Regions from separate parts of the Cytobacillus dafuensis genome, predicted to be linked through region 1. Evidence: riboswitches for the same ligand, from Rfam matches in the RefSeq annotation. Region 1 holds a riboswitch; each other region holds the start of a gene.
What was found. A riboswitch is a leader RNA that binds a small molecule or an ion and turns the genes downstream of it on or off. The one in region 1 is predicted to bind S-adenosylmethionine.
Positions count from the first base shown of each region.

Region 1 (7,189 bases):
TATCAAGAATAATGAATATGGTAAGGTAAGAAAATCTCCATATTTGAATGTTTATCCACCCATAGTTGATCGGAAAAATTACAACTCAGTTCAGGTGATTAGGATGAATGATGAGCTAACGGAAAAAGTAATCATTGTAGAGGGAACAACAGATAAGAGAAAAGTTCAGGCGATTGTCAGAGAGCCGGTAGATATTATCTGTACAAATGGTACAATTGGCATCACGAAGCTAGATGAACTAATAGATATGCTATATGATAAAGATGTTTTTATACTAGTGGATGCAGACGCAGCAGGTGAAAAGCTGCGAAAGCAGTTTAAGAAGGAATTCCCAGAGGCAGAGCATCTTTATATAGACCGGATGTATAGGGAGGTTGCTACTGCACCTGAACATCATATAGCATCTGTATTACTTGGAGCTAATATTGATGTTTATACGGAGTTTTTAGATAAAGGATGATATGATTGCAGGAATGGTCTCGGGAAGAAATTGAAGCATTCATTAACGACAAAAAAACTGGCTTACTTTACCTTTACACGCCTCTATGCGGTACTTGTCAGGTAGCTGGTAAAATGTTAATGATCATTAAGGAACTAATGTCAGATTTGTCGATAGGGAAGTCGGATTTGAATTATATATCTGATATCGCTGATCAATGGGAAGTTGAAAGTGTCCCTTGTCTTTTGATTTTTAAGGAAGGCAGGCTTGATGAAAAAATGTATGCCTTTCATTCCGTTCCCTACTTATTAGAAAAAATAAAAAAAACCATCTAAAAAAATGTCAGGTGAAATCGCTTGGCATTTTTTATTTTTTCTAGCTTTAGTGCCTACCCTGACATAAAGGACCAGTAGTGTCGACAATGCGGCAAGATAAGGAAAGCTTTGTAAGACCAAAAGTGAAGGTTTTTTTTCAGAATTCTCTACTTATTTATTTACAAGTGCTTCCAAAAGCAGTTATTATATTTAGGGATGCGAAATAGTTACAAGGAGAAAAACAATGGCATTTTATAAAGAATGGGCAACTCAAATTCGCGGATATAACCATAATATTAAGCAAGCCATTTTTGCAAATATTTTTACACAAATTGGGTTAGGAATCTTTATGGTGATTTATAATTTTTATATTCGGGAGCTTGGCTTTTCTGAGAAGATAAATGGGCAAGTGATCTCTATGACAGCATTAGCAACTGCAATAATCCTAATTCCCGCTGGTATTTTAAGTGATCGAATAGGGAGAAAAAAAGCAATGCTGTTTGGGACAGCAGCTTCAGGACTTGTTCTTTTATTTAGAGGTGTTATCGAGTCCCAATCCCTTTTGCTTCTCTTTGCCTTTTTTACAGGATTGACGATTGCTTTTGTTCAAGTTTCTGGAATACCTTGGCTAGCAGAAAATTCAAAACCGGAGCAAAGAGTCCATTTATTTAGTATCCATTTTGCAGTCATGACTGGGGCAAATGTTATAGGTAACCTGAGCGGAGGTATTTTCACGGATATTTTTTCGATGTTCACAACAACACTAAATAGTATTCGATTTACTCTTCTCATTGGGGGGATTATCTTTCTTATCGGGTTAATACCAGTTATACGATTTAAGGATCCGCCTAAAAAAGCGAAGAAGAACCAAGACATAAATAAAAAATCACCAATAAAGATTTTTAGTAATAATAAAAATATCAAAGTCATTCTTCTATTCGCATTTGCCCAGCTTATGATAGGGATTGGAGCTGGATTAGTCATTCCTTATCTTAATTTATATTTTGCAGATCGTTTTTCTGCAACTAATTCTATGATAGGATTTATCATATCCATGGGGCAAGCTGCAACAGCAGTCGCTATGATTATTGGTCCAATGGTTGTGCGTAAAGTCGGTGAGGTTAAAGCGGTAGTCATTCTTCAATTAACGTCACTTCCTTTTCTTCTCCTAACCGCTTATACAGAAAATTTATGGCTTGCAGCACTTGGGTTTTTATTCCGACAAGCACTCATGAATGCTGGTAATCCAATTCAAATAACACTTATGATGTCTAAAGTTGATGATTCTATGAAAGGGCTGGCCAACTCGGTTAATCAAATGGTTTTTAATTTAGGCTGGGCAGTTATGGGACCTGTATCAACTGGAATTGTAGTTAAATACGGAGCTTATTGGGGATATGCACTTGTGTTTTCTATTACTGCTGCACTATACTTAGTCGGCTCTAGTTATTTTTATATTGTTTTTAGGAACTATAATAAGACAAAAAAGGCTGCAACAGCAGCAAAAACATTTTGAATTTTATGGGAATATGACATATTTCTTGGGAAATGAAGGACAATGCTGAAAATCGTCGAGGCATTGTCTTTTTTTGCTCTGGGGTTGTCGAATGAAAAATGGAGGAGTGATTTCCTTCGATGTAGAAGTATAGAATATGAATATTGATTACTTCTAATAAAGTAAGCTTGTAACAAACTGAGGTGTAAAAATGGTTGAATTAGCAACGGCATTTATAGAAGAGGTAAAATCAAATGGACATATAAATCAATTGCTAAGGGGCAATGCTTTTTCAATCTGTATTAAGTCTGAGATTGAAGAGATACCCTTACTCTTTCGTGATGGTGAAATTACCGTACACTTTCCCGATCCTGATCAAATCTATGATGCAATCATTACAGGACCAAAAGAAAGGATTTATTCGATATTAACAGGACAAGAGAAATTAAGAGATGCGATCACTGGAAGTGGAATCACTGTTAAAGCTACATTTCGAAAAGTACTATTTTTAGAATCACTCTTTTTCTTATGTAAGGTTCGTTAGAAAATATGGTTTTAAAAAAGGTATACCTCCATAAGAAAGGCTTCGACAGTATATTCATCGCACGACTAAAAGTGAGAGCATATGCTATTTATGAGGTTGAATGAGGCGCTTGTGCTTTTTTATCAGAAATTTCAAAATTAATATTGACTGCTTATTGTTCGTATGTTAGTATCTCTTTAATAACTTAAGTGAGTAAGTAAAACTGAATATTCTTATCAAGAGAGGTGGAGGGACTGGCCCTACGAAGCCCGGCAACCGGTACATTACACGGTGCTAATTCCAGCAGAGCATTCATGCTCTGGAAGATAAGAAGAGATGATACCAACCCTCTTCTTGTGAAGAGGGTTTTTTCAACTCTTCTTTTAAGTAGTAAAAGCAGCATAAGCAAAAAAATGATTCAATGCACGAAAAGAAAAGGAGAGATAAATATGACAGAGAAGCAAAAAAACTATCGATTAGAAACACTTGGCGTACATGGCGGTCTGCAGCCAGACCCTGTAACTGGTGCAAGAGCTGTTCCGATTTACCAGAATAATGCTTACCAATTTAAAAACACAGAGCATGCAGCCAATCTATTTGGATTGAAGGAGCCTGGTTATATCTATACTCGTATTCACAATCCAACCGTGACTGTATTTGAGGAAAGGGTTGCATTATTAGAGGGTGGAGTTGGTGCATTAGCGGTAGCCAGTGGTATGGCTGCTATTACATTAGCCATTCTAAATATTGCTCAAGCTGGGGATGAAGTTGTTGCAGCATCAAATCTTTATGGTGGGACGTATAATCTTTTTGCTGTTACACTACCTAAGTACGGCATCCAAGTAAAATTTGTTGACCCAGAAAATCCTGAAAACTTTCGAAAAGCGATTAATGAGAAAACAAAAGCTGTTTTTGCAGAAACAATTGGAAATCCAAGTCTTAAAGTATTAGATATTGAAAAAGTAGCAGAAATAGCACATGAGAATGGTGTACCATTGATTGTTGATAATACTTTTGCAACGCCATATTTATGCAGACCAATTGAACATGGCGCAGATATAGTGATTCATTCTGCTACGAAATGGCTGTTGGGAAATGGAACAGCATTAGGAGGAATCATTGTAGACGGGGGGAAATTTAATTGGAATTCGCCTAAGTTCCCTGGGTTTACAGAGCCTGATCCAAGCTATCATAATCTAGTCTACAGTGAAGCGCTTGGTCCTGTTGCTTATATTATAAAAGCGAGAGTTCAGCTTCTTAGAGATTTAGGGCCTGCATTAAGTCCACAAAATGCATTCCAATTCACACTTGGTCTCGAAACCCTGCATGTAAGAATGAAAGAGCATATTGCCAATACAAAGAAAGTGGTTGAATATTTAGAAGCGCATCCAGCCGTTAATTGGGTCCTATATCCAGGAAGTGATAATCATCCAGATAAAGCATTAGCAGATAAATATTTACCAAAGGGAGCAGGATCTGTTGTCGTATTTGGTATTGCAGGTGGAAGAGAAGCGGGAGCAAAGTTCATTAATAATCTTGAACTTTGGGCGCATGTGGCTAATGTAGGGGATGCTAAAAGCTTAGTAATTCACCCTGCCAGCACGACACATCAGCAATTAGATTCTGAAGGGTTAAAAGCAGCTGGCGTTTCAGAAGACTTAGTTCGACTATCAATTGGAATCGAAAACGCCGATGATCTAATAGAAGATTTAGAACAGGCAATTGAGGCCGCAACTGGTACAGTATCGTTCATAACAACTACATCGTTATAGATAGATAATTTGTGATAAAAGGAATGTAAATTCCAAAAAATTACCGTTGACCCCTCTTCATATCCGTGATACGATATCATTCATAAATGAGAAATGCTTAATTAATGTACAGTGTTAATTGAATATAGATGCTATGCTCTTATCAAGAGAGGTGGAGGGATGTGCCCGATGAAACCCGGCAACCGTCATTTAATGAAATGGTGCCAATTCACACAAAGCTATTTATAGCTTTGGGAGATGAGAGAAAGGATATGATTACCCATGCCTTTCTGCTCATGTCAGAAGGGCATTTTCTTTTTTAAAGAATAAGTACTTATATTCTAAAGGTAAAATACAAAAGTAAAGTTTAATTTCTCATTACCATGAAAAATGGGTTATGAAGAGGGTGAAGCATAAATGATTTCAATCAAAAATGTACAGAAAATTTTTCCTTCTAAGCAGGGCCAAGTAAAGGCAGTCGATGAAGTTAATTTAGACATTAATGAAGGTGAAATATTTGGAATTATCGGCTATAGCGGGGCTGGAAAAAGTACATTAATTCGGATGTTGAATGGACTTGAAATCCCATCAAGTGGGAACGTCGTTGTTGCTAATAATGAAGTATCACTTATAAAGGGAAAAAGCTTAAGAAAAGCTCGCCAGGAAATAAGCATGATCTTCCAGCATTTTAATTTACTTTGGTCACGGACAGTACGTGAGAATATCGCCTTTCCCCTTGAAATTGCTGGTGTGCCGAAAGGGGAAAGATTAAAACGTGTCGATGAATTAATAAAGCTTGTTGGCCTCGAAGGAAGAGAGGATGCCTATCCGTCGCAGCTAAGCGGAGGTCAAAAACAAAGAGTCGGGATTGCAAGAGCATTGGCAAACAATCCAAAAGTATTATTATGTGATGAAGCCACATCGGCATTAGACCCTGAAACGACGAATGCCATCCTTGAATTATTAGTCGATATCAATAAACGATTAGGGTTAACGATTGTCCTTATTACTCATGAGATGCATGTAATCCGCAAGATATGTCATAGAGTTGCGGTAATGGAAAACGGGAAGATTGTTGAAATGGGTCCAGTAATGGAAGTGTTTAAAAACCCTAAAGCACAAATTACTAAGCGCTTCGTCCATCAAGTGACAGAATCTGAGGAAACGAAGGAAACAATACAACAAATTCTTGAATCTTATCCACATGGTCAAATCGTCCAATTGAGCTTTGTCGGCGAAGCAGTTGAACAGCCGCTTATGACCAATCTTATTCGGGATTTCAATATTACAGTAAATATTCTTCATGGGAATATTTCTCATACACAAACTGGTTCATTTGGAACATTGTTTATCCATTTAGATGGTGATGATTCTGAGATTACAAGGGCGATTGATTTCATCCATTCCAAGCAAGTAGGCGTGGAGGTGATTTCGAATGATTAATAGCTGGTTTCCAAATGTTAATTGGGAAAAGATGTGGGAAGCAACAACTGAAACACTTTATATGACAAGCATTTCGGTTATTGCAACATTTATTCTTGGCATCATTTTAGGATTATTATTGTTTTTAACTTCTAAAGGGAATATTTGGGAGAATAACGTCATTAACAAAGTAATAAGTGCTTTTGTTAACATCTTTAGGTCCATTCCCTTCTTAATCTTAATTGTCCTTTTAATTCCTTTTACGATGTTCTTACTAGGAACAATGATAGGAGAAGATGCGGCTCTGCCTGCATTAATTATCGGGGCGGCGCCATTCTATGCACGGATGGTAGAAATCGGATTGAGGGAAATTGATAAAGGTGTAATTGAAGCGGCAAAATCAATGGGGGCAAAGACAAGTACGATTATCTTTAAAGTACTTTTACCTGAATCGATGCCTGCGCTTATTTCAGGGATTACAGTAACAGCAATTGCTTTAGTCGGTTATACAGCTATGGCTGGTGTGATTGGGGCAGGCGGCCTAGGGAATCTCGCCTATCTCGAAGGGTTTCAAAGAACTAGAAATGATGTAACTCTTATGGCGACGATCATCATTCTTATTATTGTATTTATTATTCAATTTATTGGCGATTTTATTACAAATAAATTAGATAAACGATAAGGAGTGTTAGTGGGATGAAGAAGAAATGGCTATTATTCGTATTAACTTTTACAGTAGCACTAGTTCTTGCAGCATGCGGAACAAAAGAGGAAAATAATGGTGGCAGTGCAAGTGATTCAGGTAAAGAAGATACAACATTAAAAGTTGGTGCTTCCAATGTGCCACATGCTGAAATTCTTGAAGAAGCAAAACCATTATTAAAAGAAAAAGGCATTGATTTAGAAATTATCCCATTTCAAGATTATGTTCTTCCAAACAAAGCGTTAGAATCAAAAGAATTAGATGCAAACTTTTTTCAACATATTCCATATCTGGAACTTCAAATCAAGGAAAATGGATATGATTTCGTTAATGCAGGATCCATTCATATTGAGCCAATGGGTGTGTACTCTAAAAAATATAAAAGCTTAAGCGAATTACCGGATGGGGCACATATTATTATTAGTAACTCTGTAGCTGACCATGGTCGTGTATTAGCAATTCTAGAAGCTGAAGGTCTTATCAAGTTAAAAGAAGGTGTAGATAAATCAGCTGCAACTTTAGAGGATATTGCTGAAAATCCA
Region 1 is NZ_CP042593.1:4,041,358-4,048,546, reverse strand. Features, by position in the region: gene FSZ17_RS19360 (toprim domain-containing protein) at 104-460, shown strand; gene FSZ17_RS19355 (thioredoxin family protein) at 466-774, shown strand; gene FSZ17_RS19350 (MFS transporter) at 998-2,269, shown strand; gene FSZ17_RS19345 (hypothetical protein) at 2,460-2,792, shown strand; SAM riboswitch class I at 3,002-3,104, shown strand; gene FSZ17_RS19340 (O-acetylhomoserine aminocarboxypropyltransferase/cysteine synthase family protein) at 3,221-4,543, shown strand; SAM riboswitch class I at 4,680-4,787, shown strand; gene FSZ17_RS19335 (methionine ABC transporter ATP-binding protein) at 4,940-5,965, shown strand; gene FSZ17_RS19330 (methionine ABC transporter permease) at 5,958-6,626, shown strand; gene FSZ17_RS19325 (MetQ/NlpA family ABC transporter substrate-binding protein) at 6,641-7,189, shown strand, end outside.

Region 2 (7,189 bases), 1.5 Mb from region 1:
GTCCTGTGGCTTTCGCCTGACTAGGACATCCTGTCCGTCGTCGGGCTTTTACGGGCTGTTGATCCCCCACTTAGAAATTTATTCTTAACTCAACTTCTTGAAGTGGGGGTCTTACAGCCCGTTAATCTGCGATCAATTGAAACTTCAAAAATGGAGTTTTACACCTCGTTAATCAGTGATAAAGAAGATGTAAAATCACTGATTAAGTCATCGGGATTTTCCAATCCGACGGATAGACGGAGAAGTCCATCCGTAATTCCTCTGCTATGTCTTTCCTTTATTGTCATTGATGCATGAGACATTTTTGCAGGGTAGGAGAGGATTGATTCAACTGCTCCTAAGCTTACGGCAAATACAGGAATTTTTATGTTTGAAACAAACTCTTTAGCTGCCTGTTCGTTTTCAAGTTCAAATGAAATGACTGCACCAGGGCCATAAGCCTGTCTCATTTGGATTTGAAATTGCGGATGATCGGCAATTCCAGGGTAATATACTCGTTTAATTACTGGATTTTTTTGTAAAAACGATGTAAGTTTCCTTGCTGATTTCATAGATTGATCCATTCTGACATGTAATGTTTTCAGTCCACGCAGAACGAGCCATGCATCCTGGACTCCTAAAATTGCACCAAAAGAATTTTGTAAAAACCCTAGTTTTTTCGCTAGTTCAGTATTCTTTACAACTGCTAAACCTGCTACGACATCACTATGACCAGATAAAAATTTCGTTGCACTATGCAGTACTAAATCTGCTCCTAAAGTAAGGGGCCTTTGCAGGGCAGGCGTTAAAAAAGTGTTATCAACAAATGTTAATGCCTCATGCTCTTTTGCAATCGAAGAAATTGCTTTAATATCAGTAACCTTTAAAAGGGGATTGGAAGGTGTTTCTACATAAAACACCTTCGTATTTGGACGAACAGCCCTCTTTACAGCCTCTAAATCGGTCATGTCAACAAATGTGTACTCAATTCCATATCGTGAAAGAACCTTCGTGACGAATCGGAATGTCCCGCCGTACACATCTTCCGTAATGATTACATGATCACCTTGTGATAATAGGAGGAAGGCAGTGGAGATGGCTGCCATCCCCGAGGAAAAAGCGAATCCATGTGTTCCTTCCTCTAACTCCGCAATAACAGATTCAAGTGCCTCACGTGTAGGATTTAAACTTCGGCCATAATCGTATTTGCCAAATGTATTGAAATCGCTCTGATGAAAGGTGGAGGCATGTTGTATGGCTACGCTAACCGCACCTGTTAATGGATCAAACTTATGCTGATTATGTAGAAGCTTTGTTTCAAATGAATAGTCATTTGCATCACTCATATCGCCACCCCCTCCATGACTTTGGCAAATGCAATTTCTAAATCATGAATAATATCTTCTGTATTTTCTATTCCTACTGAAAATCGTAATAATCGGTTACATACTCCAGTTTCAATTCTAATATCCTTTGGTATATCAGCATGAGTCTGGGTAGCAGGATAGGTAATAAAGCTCTCAGCTCCTCCAAGACTTTCAGCAAATGAAATAAGGTTAAGGCTTTGCAAAAATTGATTTATCCATTCTTCATTTTTGATCCGAAAAGATATCATTCCTCCACGTCCTGGGTAGAGGACATCCGTAACTGCATCATGACTTGATAAATAGTCTACAATTTTCTGTGCATTTCTTTCATGTCGCTCCATTCGGAGGGCAAGAGTTTTCATCCCTCTCATAAGCAACCAAGAATCGAAGGGACTAAGCACCGCACCTGTCGCATTGTGATAAAGTGTAAGCTGCTCACATAAATCCTTTCCCTTAGCAACAATCAAGCCCGCCAATACGTCATTATGTCCGCCTATGTATTTGGTTGCGCTGTGGATAACAATGTCTGCTCCTAATTTCAAAGGCTGTTGTAAAATAGGTGTATAAAAAGTGTTATCAACAATAAGTAATAAATTATGCTTTTTAGCGAACGAAGCTACTTCTGAAATATTCGTTTGCTCCATTAATGGATTTGTAGGCGTTTCAATGAATATCGCTTTTGTCTGAGAAGAAATTTCCTTAGTAAGAACCTCTTCAGAGAAAGTTCGAATATATTTGCACTGCAGCCCCCATTTTTTGAAGCCTTGTTCAAAGAGTCTATATGTACCACCATAAAGATCTTTTGACACGATAAATTCATCACCGGATTGAAAAAGTGAGAGGAGGGTATGTATAGCAGCCATTCCAGAGCTGCATGCAAAACCTTGATCACCTTCTTCAAGCTCCGCAATTGCTTTTTCCAATAAAGCCCTTGTCGGATTACCAGTACGGATATAATCGAATCCAGTTGACTGACCAATCCCTTCATGGCGATAGGCAGTTGAAAAATATACAGGAGGATTAACAGACCCTGTAGCCGTTTCACTTCGATTGCCGATTTGTGCAAGTATTGTATCAACCTTACGCATCATGAACACTCCTTAATCAAATGAGTATTTTTTGCATTGAATTTCACTTTAATAGGTTAGTAAACTTAGTTTTTTTATAGATAAAAAATAAAAAAAGCCCTCTTATAAGAAGAAGACTTTTCAAAAGAAACAGCGCCATTCTTCTTATCTTTCAAGTTTTAAAAAAACTTGCAGGAATTAGCACCTTTTCAATCATATGTGATTGATGGTTGCTGAGGCGTCACTGGGCCTTACCCTCGACCTCTCTTGATAAGAAATTCGTATTCAATTTTTTTAAACTTTACACTATTACATTCTGAAAAGTCAATCCCTTCTGATAACTATTTTTTCTATACGAATTATAGAGGCAAAAATTGTAAGCGAAGAAGAGATAAAAGTTTATTGTCTAAATATTGTAATTATTTTATCAGAATAAGTTTTTTGTTTTTACATATACGAGGGAAATTTACACTATATGTATGTTTAAAACCTTTGAATTAGTCACTTTATCGTGATAAAATTGCATTGGAAATTATTTATCCCTGAAAAATAATATTATTCTTTTAATTTACATTTTATAGTTTTTTTGGGAGAGGTTAATGAGGAAATAGGTTTTTTCCAATACAGTGATGGAGGTTTTTTTCATGAAAAAGCCATTGAATGGTGAGAGGCCTTTTGATGAAGGTTTTTATGGCCCGAACCTTGGCTATGTCATCGAGTTATATGAAAATTATTTACAAAATCCAGAATCAGTAGATCCAGATATGAGAGCCTATTTTGATACAACTGGTTCACCAATTGATGTAAAAGCGAGCTCTCCAAAAGCAGAAGCTAGCGTCTCATATACATCAGCTAATCAATTAGAAAAAACACTGGCTGTTATCCGTCTGGCAGATAATATTCGATCTTACGGTCACCGAGCTGCAGATATATATCCATTAAAGGATCATAAACCTGAAAAAAATCTTTTTGAGCTTTCTCAGTACGGTTTAACAGAGGAGGATCTTCATTCACTTCCTGCAGGTGTAATCTGTAAGGATGCGCCTATTCCTCTAAAAACTTGCTATGATGCAATTGAATATTTAAAAAGTGTATACATGGATACGATCGCTTATGAATTTCATCATGTATATGATGAAAACGAAAAAGACTGGCTTCGCAGAAAAGTTGAAACAAGCAGTCTAAAACCTAAATTAAAAACGGAAGAAAAAACGAAAGTACTTAAGAGACTTACTGAAGTAGAGGAATTTGAAAAATTCATTCACCGAACATTTGTAGGACAAAAGAGATTTTCCATTGAAGGTCTTGACACGTTAGTTCCTTTGCTTGATGAAATTGTTACTGAATCCGTTACGAATGGGACAAAGACAATCAATATTGGTATGGCTCACCGTGGACGTCTAAATGTCCTAGCCCATGTTCTTGGGAAGCCATATGAAATGATTTTTGCTGAATTTCAGCATGCACCAAATAAGGAGCTAGTTCCTTCAGAGGGTTCAATTGGCATTAGTTATGGATGGACAGGGGATGTAAAATACCATCTAGGTTTAGATAAAAAAATTATAGCTGAAAACACAACCATTGCCCGTCTAACGCTAGCGAATAATCCAAGTCATTTAGAATTTGTTGGCCCAGTTGTAGAAGGATATACACGTGCTGCTCAGGATAAGCGTTCAGAAAAAGGATATCCAGCAGTTGATTATCGTTCTGCACTTTCAATTATCATCCATGGAGATGCTGCATTTCCAGGTCAAGGAGTTGTGGCAGAAACTCTCAATCTTGGGCAGTTAACAGGCTATAATACTGGCGGCTCCATTCATATTATTTCGAACAATACGATTGGATTTACAACTGAATCACGTGACTCACGATCAACCAGGTATTCAAGTGACCTAGCAAAAGGGTATGAAATACCTATATTACATGTGAATGCAGATGATCCGGAAGCTTGTTTGGCAGCCGCAAGATTGGCATGTGAATATAGAGAAAAATTTCAAAAGGACTTCTTAATTGATCTTATCGGATACCGTCGTTTTGGTCATAATGAAATGGATGAGCCAATGACAACGAATCCTTTGATGTATAAAATTATCCATACCCATGCAACAGTCAAGGAACTTTATAGTCAAAAGCTAGTAAGTGAATCAGCAGTTACTAAGGAAGCCGTTGCACAATTGGAAGAAGACGTAATTGTTAAGCTAAAAGCTGCCTATGAAAAGGTTCCTGATAAGAAAATTGATATCGAATCAATGAATACGCCAGAAATAGTAGAAAAAGGTCTTCCAAACTTAAATACTGCTGTCCCTTTTGAAACTTTGAAAGAAATTAATCAAGATCTATTAGCGTTCCCAGAAAAATACATTATTTTCAATAAGCTTGAAAAAATATTGAAGAGAAGACTGGACGCATTAGATGGTGATGGGAAAATCGACTGGGGACATGCTGAAACATTGGCATTTGCCTCTATTCTAAAGGATGGAACACCGATTCGTTTGACAGGTCAGGATTCCGAGAGGGGAACTTTTGCCCATCGAAATATCGTTTTGCATGATAATGAAACTGGAAAATCATTTTCACCGCTTCATTTATTACCATCAGCGAAAGCATCATTTGCGATTCATAATAGCCCACTATCTGAAACTTCTGTTCTCGGATTTGAATACGGCTATAATGTTTTTGCACCTGAAACACTAGTGCTTTGGGAAGCGCAATTTGGAGATTTTGCCAACTCTACTCAAGTCATATTTGATCAGTTTATCGCTGCTGGACGTGCAAAATGGGGACAAAAATCTGGACTTGTTATGCTGCTGCCACATGGCTATGAAGGACAAGGACCAGAACATTCAAGTGCTCGATTAGAGAGATTTTTATCATTAGCTGCTGAAAATAACTGGACCGTCGCCAACTTAACATCATCTGCTCAATATTTTCATATTTTACGCAGACAGGCAGCCATTTTGAATCGTGAAGAGGTGCGACCACTAGTCATTATGTCGCCGAAAAGTTTATTACGTCATCCTCTTGTTTCTTCAAGTGGCCTTCAATTAAGTGAAGGAGAATTCCAGCCTGTACTCGAGCAGTCATTACTTGGTAAGGATGTTGAAAAAGTAACACGTATCGTCTTGGCAAGTGGAAAAATGGCCATTGATTTAGCAGATAGTCTAAAAAGTATTGAAAATAAAGAATGGTTCCATATATTAAGAGTAGAAGAAATTTATCCATTCCCGATGAATACCATTGAAGAAATATTTAACCGTTATCCAAACTTGAAAGAAATCGTATGGGTTCAGGAAGAACCAAAAAATATGGGTGCATGGTTCTTTGTAGAGCCGAGATTAAAAGCAATTACAAAAGATGGCGTTGAAGTAAATTATGTAGGAAGACGTCGCCGTTCTAGTCCTTCAGAGGGGGACCCGGTTATTCATAAGATAGAACAGGCCCGCATTATTGAAGAAGCATTAACTCGTAAACATGAAGGAGGAAAATAAGGTGGCTGAAATTAAAGTACCTGAGCTTGCAGAATCGATTACAGAAGGAACAATTGCACAATGGTTAAAGAAACCAGGTGAATTTGTTAATAAAGGTGATTATGTTGTTGAATTAGAGACAGATAAAGTTAATGTTGAAATTATCTCTGATTTTTCAGGAGTATTAAAAGAAGTTAGATTCCAAGAAGGAGATAATGTCAATGTAGGCGAAACGATCGCTGTAGTTGATGAAAACGGTGAAGCGACTGGAGCTTCTGCTCAAGCTGAACCAGTACAAGAAGAAAAAGCGCAAGCTCCTGATGAAACAGTGAAACAGCCTGAGCAAAACGCAGCACTTCAAGTAGAAAACAACGAAACACAACGCCCAATTGCTTCACCAGCTGCTAGAAAAATGGCTCGAGAAAAAGGTATTGATTTAACACAAATTCCAACCGTTGATCCGCTTGGAAGAGTTCGTGCCCAAGATGTATCTTCCTTTAACCCGCAGCAGAAATCGGTACCAGCACCAGCACCGAAAGCTGCAGTACTGCAAGAATCTGGTAAGCCAGTAGAGCGCATTCGTATGACGCGCCGCCGCCAAACAATCGCTAACCGTCTTGTTGAAGTTCAGCATACAGCTGCAATGCTTACTACTTTTAATGAGGTCGATATGACCAATGTCATGAATCTTCGCAAAAAGCGCAAGGATCAATTCTTTGAAGAAAACGATGTAAAATTAGGCTTTATGTCCTTTTTTACAAAAGCCGTTGTTGCAGCCTTAAAGAAAAACCCGCTACTTAATGCTGAGATTCAAGGTGACGAAATTATTTTGAAAAAGTATTATGATATTGGTGTTGCTGTCTCCACTAATGAAGGCCTTGTTGTCCCTGTTGTTCGAGATGCCGACCGCAAAAACTTTGCAGAAATTGAAAAAGATATTATGGATCTTGCAGGAAAAGCAAGAAATAACAAGCTATCTCTTCAAGACCTTCAAGGTGGTTCATTTACAATTACAAATGGCGGTACATTTGGATCGTTACTTTCTACACCGATTCTGAATGGGCCACAAGTTGGAATCTTAGGTATGCATGCGATTAATCTTCGCCCTGTTGCAATTGATGCGGAAAGAATGGAGAATCGTCCAATGATGTATATTGCTCTTTCTTACGATCACAGGATCGTCGATGGAAAAGAAGCAGTAACCTTCCTAAAACGAGTAAAAGAATTAATTGAAGACCCTGAATCATTACTTTTTGAAGCTTAATTAATAGTACAGCTGTTTATTAAAGTTTCTCATCAAATGTATATT
Region 2 is NZ_CP042593.1:2,491,412-2,498,600, reverse strand. Features, by position in the region: gene metC (cystathionine beta-lyase) at 159-1,325, opposite strand; gene FSZ17_RS11820 (methionine biosynthesis PLP-dependent protein) at 1,322-2,434, opposite strand; SAM riboswitch class I at 2,576-2,690, opposite strand; gene sucA (2-oxoglutarate dehydrogenase E1 component) at 3,058-5,901, shown strand; gene odhB (2-oxoglutarate dehydrogenase complex dihydrolipoyllysine-residue succinyltransferase) at 5,903-7,144, shown strand.
Region 2: another riboswitch for S-adenosylmethionine. It lies ahead of FSZ17_RS11820 (methionine biosynthesis PLP-dependent protein); the one in region 1 lies ahead of FSZ17_RS19340 (O-acetylhomoserine aminocarboxypropyltransferase/cysteine synthase family protein).

Region 3 (7,189 bases), 550 kb from region 1:
GTGGGACGTAATGATTTCTTCACCTACAGCTGTATCAATATTCGGAGTGACACCTGTTTCATGGACTGGCACTCCCTTTGGTGAATAGAAACGGGCTGTTGTTAATTTTAACATGCTGTTGTCGCTTAATGGGAATAATGACTGCATGGAGCCTTTCCCGAAGGAGGTTTGCCCATATAGTGTCGCGCCTTTTTGTTCTTTTACCGATACTGCGATCATTTCTGAAGCACTTGCACTGTATTCATTGATCAGTATATGTGTCGGGCTTGTAAATTTCACTTTTTGTGGAATAGCTGCATAAATTTCTGGCTGCTTTGTTTTATCTCGAATCTGAAAAGCTTTATTCACGTTTGGAAAAAGTCCGGCTACTTCTTGAGCAGTGGATACATAGCCTCCTCCATTGTTTCTAAGATCGAAAATCCAGCCTTTGGCTCCGTTTAATTTTCCAATTGCGTTTGTGATTTCCTTCGTAGCATCTTTGGAAAAGCTATTCAGGCGAATATATCCGATTTCTCCACCGAGCATTTGATATTCGACATTTGGAAGCTTGATTAATTCTCTCGTCAGTTTTTTTGTTACGGTTTCATTCGTATCGACTGATATATAGTGTAGTGTGACCGATGTATTAGCCTTGCCGCTTATGAGTGAGACGGCTTTTTGCACAGGTTGTCCAATTAGGCTTACACCATTGACGCTGACAATAATATCTCCTGCCTTCATGCCACCTCGATCTGCTGGACCCCCTTTGATCACTGACATGATTTTGATTCCCTTTTCATCCTCATCAAGAACGATTCCAACTCCAACTAGTTGCTGCTCGATTCCATTTGAGAACTGGGCGAATTCCTCAGCGGTCATATAGACAGAATAAGGGTCCAAATGCTTCGTGATTTCCTTTGCAGTTGGCTTCGCTAATACGGAAGCAGGCACATCCTCTATGTAATATTCCTTAATTAAATCTCGTATTTCATTAATCGGCTCAGCTGCCGAAACAGCCGTCACATTCGACAAAAGTAATAAAACTAGTAAAAAACTAAAATACTTTTTCAAGTTATGCATAGATGGCCTCCTACAGTGTCAAGCACCACTACGGATTGCGTTGTGGTAGAAAATGACATGTTATTTATTTCTATTTTAGTATATATATTGATGAGGTGATAGTTCTTTTTAAACATATTTTTCGAGAACTGGGGCCAAGTAATCTACCATTGGTGATGTCTCATTTTTAATATAGGCTTCTATGGCTGCTTTTTCTAGTGGGATGAATAGAAGCTCATCGAATTCTGGCTCCTGTCCGTTGTCTATTAATTGCTGGTTATGCTTTAAGAATTGAGCGTGCAGTGCTTCAACGGTGCAATGGACGGATAGCTCATACATAACTGCCCAAAAACCATGTGTTCCTTTATGCTTAATGAACTTAGGAAGGAAAGAGCGTGTGGATGAGGAATGAATATTCAACCCCATCTCTTCCTTTATCTCTTTACAGATATTTTTTTCTAAATCAAAAATGGATCCTACTAGATCTGATTCATCTAGCCCACCTCCTGTGAATTGCAGGCGTCCAGGTGTGGAGGTTGATTTATTCATTCGTCCAATGGCTATATGGTGATCGCTTGTGATGACAGATGCACATGTATAGATGACTTTACAAGGAGAAGCGCAATCTTCATGGTGGAGGGTGTATAGATAGTGTTTGTAGTCAGTCTTTGCGACAGTTACTTCAAGCTCGTCAGGTGCTTTGTTTACTTTCGTTATTGTAAAAACTTCTCCGTTTCGTAGAGAGGGGTTCTTTCCTATTTGTTGTTCCCAATAATAATGATGTTGTTGTCGAATTTCAGATGGTAGATTAATAGGGCGGTTGTCCAGCTTAACCTTTACATTTGCCGGGGCTGTTTCTATTATAATTCGTTTCATCGGTTTCCTCCTTTTTCTTTTTCAGTTATAGAAAGATTGATAGATTGGTAGGCCAAAATCAATCGTTTATCAGCCAATTCCAAAATGGATACCTATTCTACCATTAAAAATATACCTAAAAAAGTAAATAGTCGTAAATTAAAGTGAAATTTTTCCCCAAAATATTACTAAAGTAATATTGCTCTATCAGTTTTGGCGAAAACAGGAGAAAAGATAGGGTTTCCCTCAAAATTTCCCGATTTTCGGCGAAAACAGGGAAATTAACATTATGCTTTAATAGAATTAAGCAGTTCTAGTTTCAACCCAAGCTATTTTACTTTTTTAAGTACAATAGCCTTTCAAATCTCTATTTGTCATCTCAATTATGAGGTGGCCTTTTTTTGTTTAGAAAGAATCTGTCTGGCTGCTTCTTAATCCCTTATCTCTAAGCTTCCCTTCAGCTTCTCCTTTGCACCCTTCCTCCATGCTTTGACGGCCGATACGGATACACCTTCCTTAAGGGCGATTTCCTTTACTGTTAATTGATAAATACAAGTGTACAAAACCCATTTCTTCTGATTATCCGTTAACCCCTCGCAATAGGATAGAAGAAATTTCACTTCGAAGGGCTGTTCAAGAGAGTTGTCCTCGATTCCCTCCCAATACTCCTCCTTAGCGTATACACTTCTTTCATCGTGTTTATTTTGCCTCGTCATCTCGGACAAAAATCTGCCCTTAATATAGGCGTAGGCAAAGCTAGTAAACTCTCCTTTTTCTGGATCGAATCGTTCATTAGCCTCCCATAGAGCAATCCTCCCAATTTGGAAAAATTCATCCTTGTTCTTGTAAATATGCAGCCTGTTCATGATTTTATGAATCATTGGTCCGTATTGTTTTACTAATTGCTCAAAGCCCTCCATTTTAAAAAAATCCTTTCGTAGAGCGCGCTTGCTATTGTATTCCCGGGTGCCTTAAACATAACCGAGACGGAGGAATCCAGGCTAACAGTCGAATACGTGAATATTCGCCTTTTCATGGTCGATTTTCGCAAAATTTGCCTCAAATCTCTCTGTACAGATCAAAAAAAAGGGAAATTCGCAAAAAAACGTGCAATTTAAATCAAAATTTAAATTTTCCAATTGTTCACATAATTGTAATATATTTCTTTAAATATTTCTGGTATGATGGATTTAGATCAAATTAACTACATCTTTTGTCCTACTTCATATTAAATTTTAAAAATGAGGTGTAGGGAAATGTATTTATTAAAGCATTATCTTGTCAATCAGGAGACATCATTGATTAAGGGTGAGTACAATCAGTACGGGAAGCTTTGTTCGAGGATATTGGAAGGGAGAAAGACATTTCTAGTCGAGTGTTCGCCAATCAAATTGCTTGATGAAACATTAAAATTCAATGGCTTCGATTACAAGGGTGCTACGATTGGCGCGAAATCAATTCTTCGAAAAAACAGTATGTGCCCGATTGTTCTGAACCAAGCATTAGGCATTTGTATGTTCCCAATTAATTCTCCTGATAAGCACGACAACATTTGGTTTAACCCCGATCATATTGTACAAACCTTCCCCTATGGCAGTAAGACAGATGTAGAATTAAGTAATGGCGTTATCATTCGAGTCAACTTAACATTAACCACTTTTAACAATAAACTTCAGGTTGCCCATCAATACAGAAAAATCACCCACAATAGAGGCAGACTCACCATGACCATGATTCTGGAAGCAAAAAAAGAGCCAGTCGTCATTAAAAAAGAAAAGGGCCATTATAATTTTGACAAAATGAAGAGGGATGATGATTAGTTATCCATTTCAACTTTTGTATTGACGAGACCCTATGAAAAAGATATGATAATAAATAATTTCATAATTGCAAATCTTCTTATCAAGAGAGGTGGAGGGACTGACCCTGTGAAGCCTCGGCAACCAGCATCCATATGCCACGGTGCCAATTTCAGAGGAATGATCACAATTCCGAAGATGAGAAGGTGGAACGGATACTGTAATGTTATTCATCCTCCCCTTCTGTCTTTCTATGCAGAGGGGGTTTTTTGTTTTTCCATTTTTATTTTTCAAACAAAAACAGGAGGAATGAGTTATGTCAGCTATTCATATTGCCTTATTAGGATACGGTACTGTTGGGAAGGGTGTGTATCAGACCGTTCAATCCCATCAGAAAAAGCTTCAAGCTATTTTTGGAAAAGAAGTGAAGATTTCTGCGATTCTCGTAAAAAATTTAGAAAAGCACCACTCGCCAGATGATGATGTTATTTTAACAGATGATTTTGATAAGATTTTTTCATTGGAAAAGCTTGATATCGTCATTGATGCGATTGTTGGAAAAGAGCCGTGCTTTTCCTATTTACAGAGGGCCATTAAGCGGGGCTGTCATGTGATCACGGCGAATAAAGAAATGTTTGCCCATTATGGAAGTCAATTAAAACGGTTAGCTAACGAGCATGGCGTTACACTCAGCTTTGAGGCAACTGTCGCCGGTGGGATTCCTGTCATCCAAACGCTAAAACAATTACTTAATGTCAACAATATCAAAAAAGTACAAGGCATTCTTAACGGAACTTCTAATTTTATTTTGACAAAGATGAGGGAAGAAAACGTACCATTTTCGTCAGCCTTAAAGCTCGCTCAGGAAAAAGGCTATGCAGAAGCTGATCCGACCAATGACGTCGAGGGATATGACGCCTTTTACAAAGCCGTGATCTTAAGTGAGCTTGCATTTGGGGAATCGCCGAACTGGGGTGAGTCGATTAGAGAAGGTATTCGGGGAATTACGCCTGAACAGATTGAAATCTTTTCATCATTAGGATTCCGATTTAAGCATGTAGCTTCGATAGAACGAACTGCTGATGGTGTTCAATGCGCCGTTAAGCCAGTGCTTGTGAATGAACAGCATCCATTTTACCATGTAGAAGGAGTTCAAAATGCCGTGTCCATTGATGGCGATATTGTTGGAAATATCAGCTTACAAGGACCGGGTGCAGGAATGTTTCCGACCGCAAGTGCCATTCTAGAGGACTTAGTTCATATTAATCGAAAAAGCGTATCTCCTATATTTACCGAACAGAAGCCAGATGGAGATGAGGCATCCACTGTGTCCTTTTGGGCAATCGGCGGGGATGTGAATGCCTCCATCTTACCCACACCTATTCAAGTAATCGAAAGAATTCATCCAAATGTTTTATTAGTTAAAGCACCTGAAGAAACAGTGTACGCGATTCATTTGCCGAATGTTCATGTCTATCAAATTCTTGGGGATGTGGTGTATAAGGGCTTGGTTGTTAGTTAGGTTTTTTTTGAAAACTTGATTTTGATTTTTTCTCTTTTTACAGGGCTATAGAGACGGATTTATGTGGGTTCTCCTTATTCTTGGCTTCATTATGAGCGAATGTGGACACGGGGGCAGGATTTCCTCCTTTCCTTGGCTTCTTTCGAGGTCAATGTGGACACAGGGGCAGAATTTCCTTCTTCCTTGGCTTCTTTCGGGCTCAATGTGGACACGGAGGTGGGATTTTCTTCTTTCCTTGGCTTCTTTCGGGCTCAATGTGGACACGGGGGCAGAATTTCCTTCTTTCCTTGGCTTCTTTCGGGCTCAATGTGGACACGGAGGTGGGATTTTCCCCTCTCCTTGGCTTCATTACAAAGAGAGCTATCCCCTAATTTGAATTATAAACCGATTTATGCGACGGCCCATGTCGAACAAAAATAACAAGGTGCGACATAGCATAAAAGGCCAACACTCATCGTGATGGCCTTTTCCATTGCTCTATATTCTCTTAAGAAACTATTTTTCCATCATTAATTTCAAGATCAATTCATCGGTTTGCCTTGTTCCTTCATTTCCTAGCTGGCAGAAGGCTTCGATGCTTTTTTCTACGTCATCGTGAATAAATCCGTCTGTGGATTGTATTTCTTTATGGTTCAATGCCAGTAAAGCCGATTGGACTGCTACGTTTGAACAGGTTGAAACCTTCATGGCACAGCCAGCCTTCGCACCATCACAGATCATTCCGGACACATTGCCAATTGTATTTTGAACTGCTGCCTTTACTTGTTGAAGGGAACCATCCAGCAAATAGACAATAGCCGCACTTGCCCCCATTCCCGCTGCCGTGACGCCACATAAAGCTGACAGACGGCCAAATTTAGATTTAATATGAATCGTGACAAGGTGGCTTAGTGCGACGGCACGAAGCATTTTTTCTTCAGACACCTGGAGCTTCTCTGCCGCAGCGACGACAGGAAGGGTGACCGCTATTCCTTGATTGCCGCTTCCTGTATTGGCCATAACCGGCAGCGTTGAGCCTGCCATTCTTGCATCTGAACCAGCAGCAGCTAATGACATAGCAGCCGTTGCTAAATCATCTGATAAGATCCCCTTTTTCACATTGTCCTGTATGGTTTTTCCAACATTTAAGCCGTAATCGCCTGAAAGTCCTTCCATTCCGATTACACGATTTAACTCAATGCTTCTTTTAACAAGGCCGAAATTCTTTACATCTGTCTGCAGAACCCATTCATAAATTTCATCAATGGTGAGTTGCTCCAAATCTTCCTCAGCCGTTTGAATGCCAATATTCTCGCATCCACCGAGGAAAATAGCTTTGCCATCCACTTCAATTAATGTGATATTACTATGATTATCAGAGATCACAACCTTCGCATTCTGTTGGTCCGTCTGAACGATCACCTCAATATAAAGCCTTTTCGGTGAATCCGCTTGACTTGCTTTAACCTTTCCCTCTTCAATCAACTTAAAGGCTAAAAGCTCATCTTCCTTTGTAAGACCATGCAGCACTTCTAGTTTTTTCTCCGAGTTGCCTGCAACTGCTCCAAGTGCAGCAGAGAAATCTAAGCCTTTACCAGTCATCCCAGGAATGCCGACTGATTTTGCGTTTTTAATAATATTCCCGCTTGCCTTTACTTGAATTTCTTGTATGACTCCGCTCACATAGCTCTTCGCTGTCGCAGCTGCTAGCGCAATCGCTACTGGCTCCGTACAGCCAAGTGCCACTACTAACTCTTTTTCTAAGATAGTTAATATTTTGTCCTTTTGCATTTGGTTCTCCACCGCCGTCCATCTATTTATAAGTCTCATTTTGTTTTTTTATAATTTTGATAATTACTTTACTTACATTATCTCTTTTTCACTTCAATTTCAATGGACTGATGAAAAGATCATTTCCGACGACAAATTTTTTTACACAAAAATAAAACCTCCTTAGCCATATAGAATTAGGAGTTGAACCTAATTCTTTGAACAA
Region 3 is NZ_CP042593.1:4,588,678-4,595,866, forward strand. Features, by position in the region: gene FSZ17_RS21725 (S41 family peptidase) at 1-1,059, opposite strand, end outside; gene FSZ17_RS21730 (hypothetical protein) at 1,168-1,914, opposite strand; gene FSZ17_RS21735 (sigma-70 family RNA polymerase sigma factor) at 2,325-2,813, opposite strand; gene FSZ17_RS21740 (competence protein ComK) at 3,150-3,713, shown strand; SAM riboswitch class I at 3,790-3,897, shown strand; gene FSZ17_RS21745 (homoserine dehydrogenase) at 4,009-5,214, shown strand; gene FSZ17_RS21750 (L-cysteine desulfidase family protein) at 5,710-6,984, opposite strand.
Region 3: another riboswitch for S-adenosylmethionine. It lies ahead of FSZ17_RS21745 (homoserine dehydrogenase); the one in region 1 lies ahead of FSZ17_RS19340 (O-acetylhomoserine aminocarboxypropyltransferase/cysteine synthase family protein).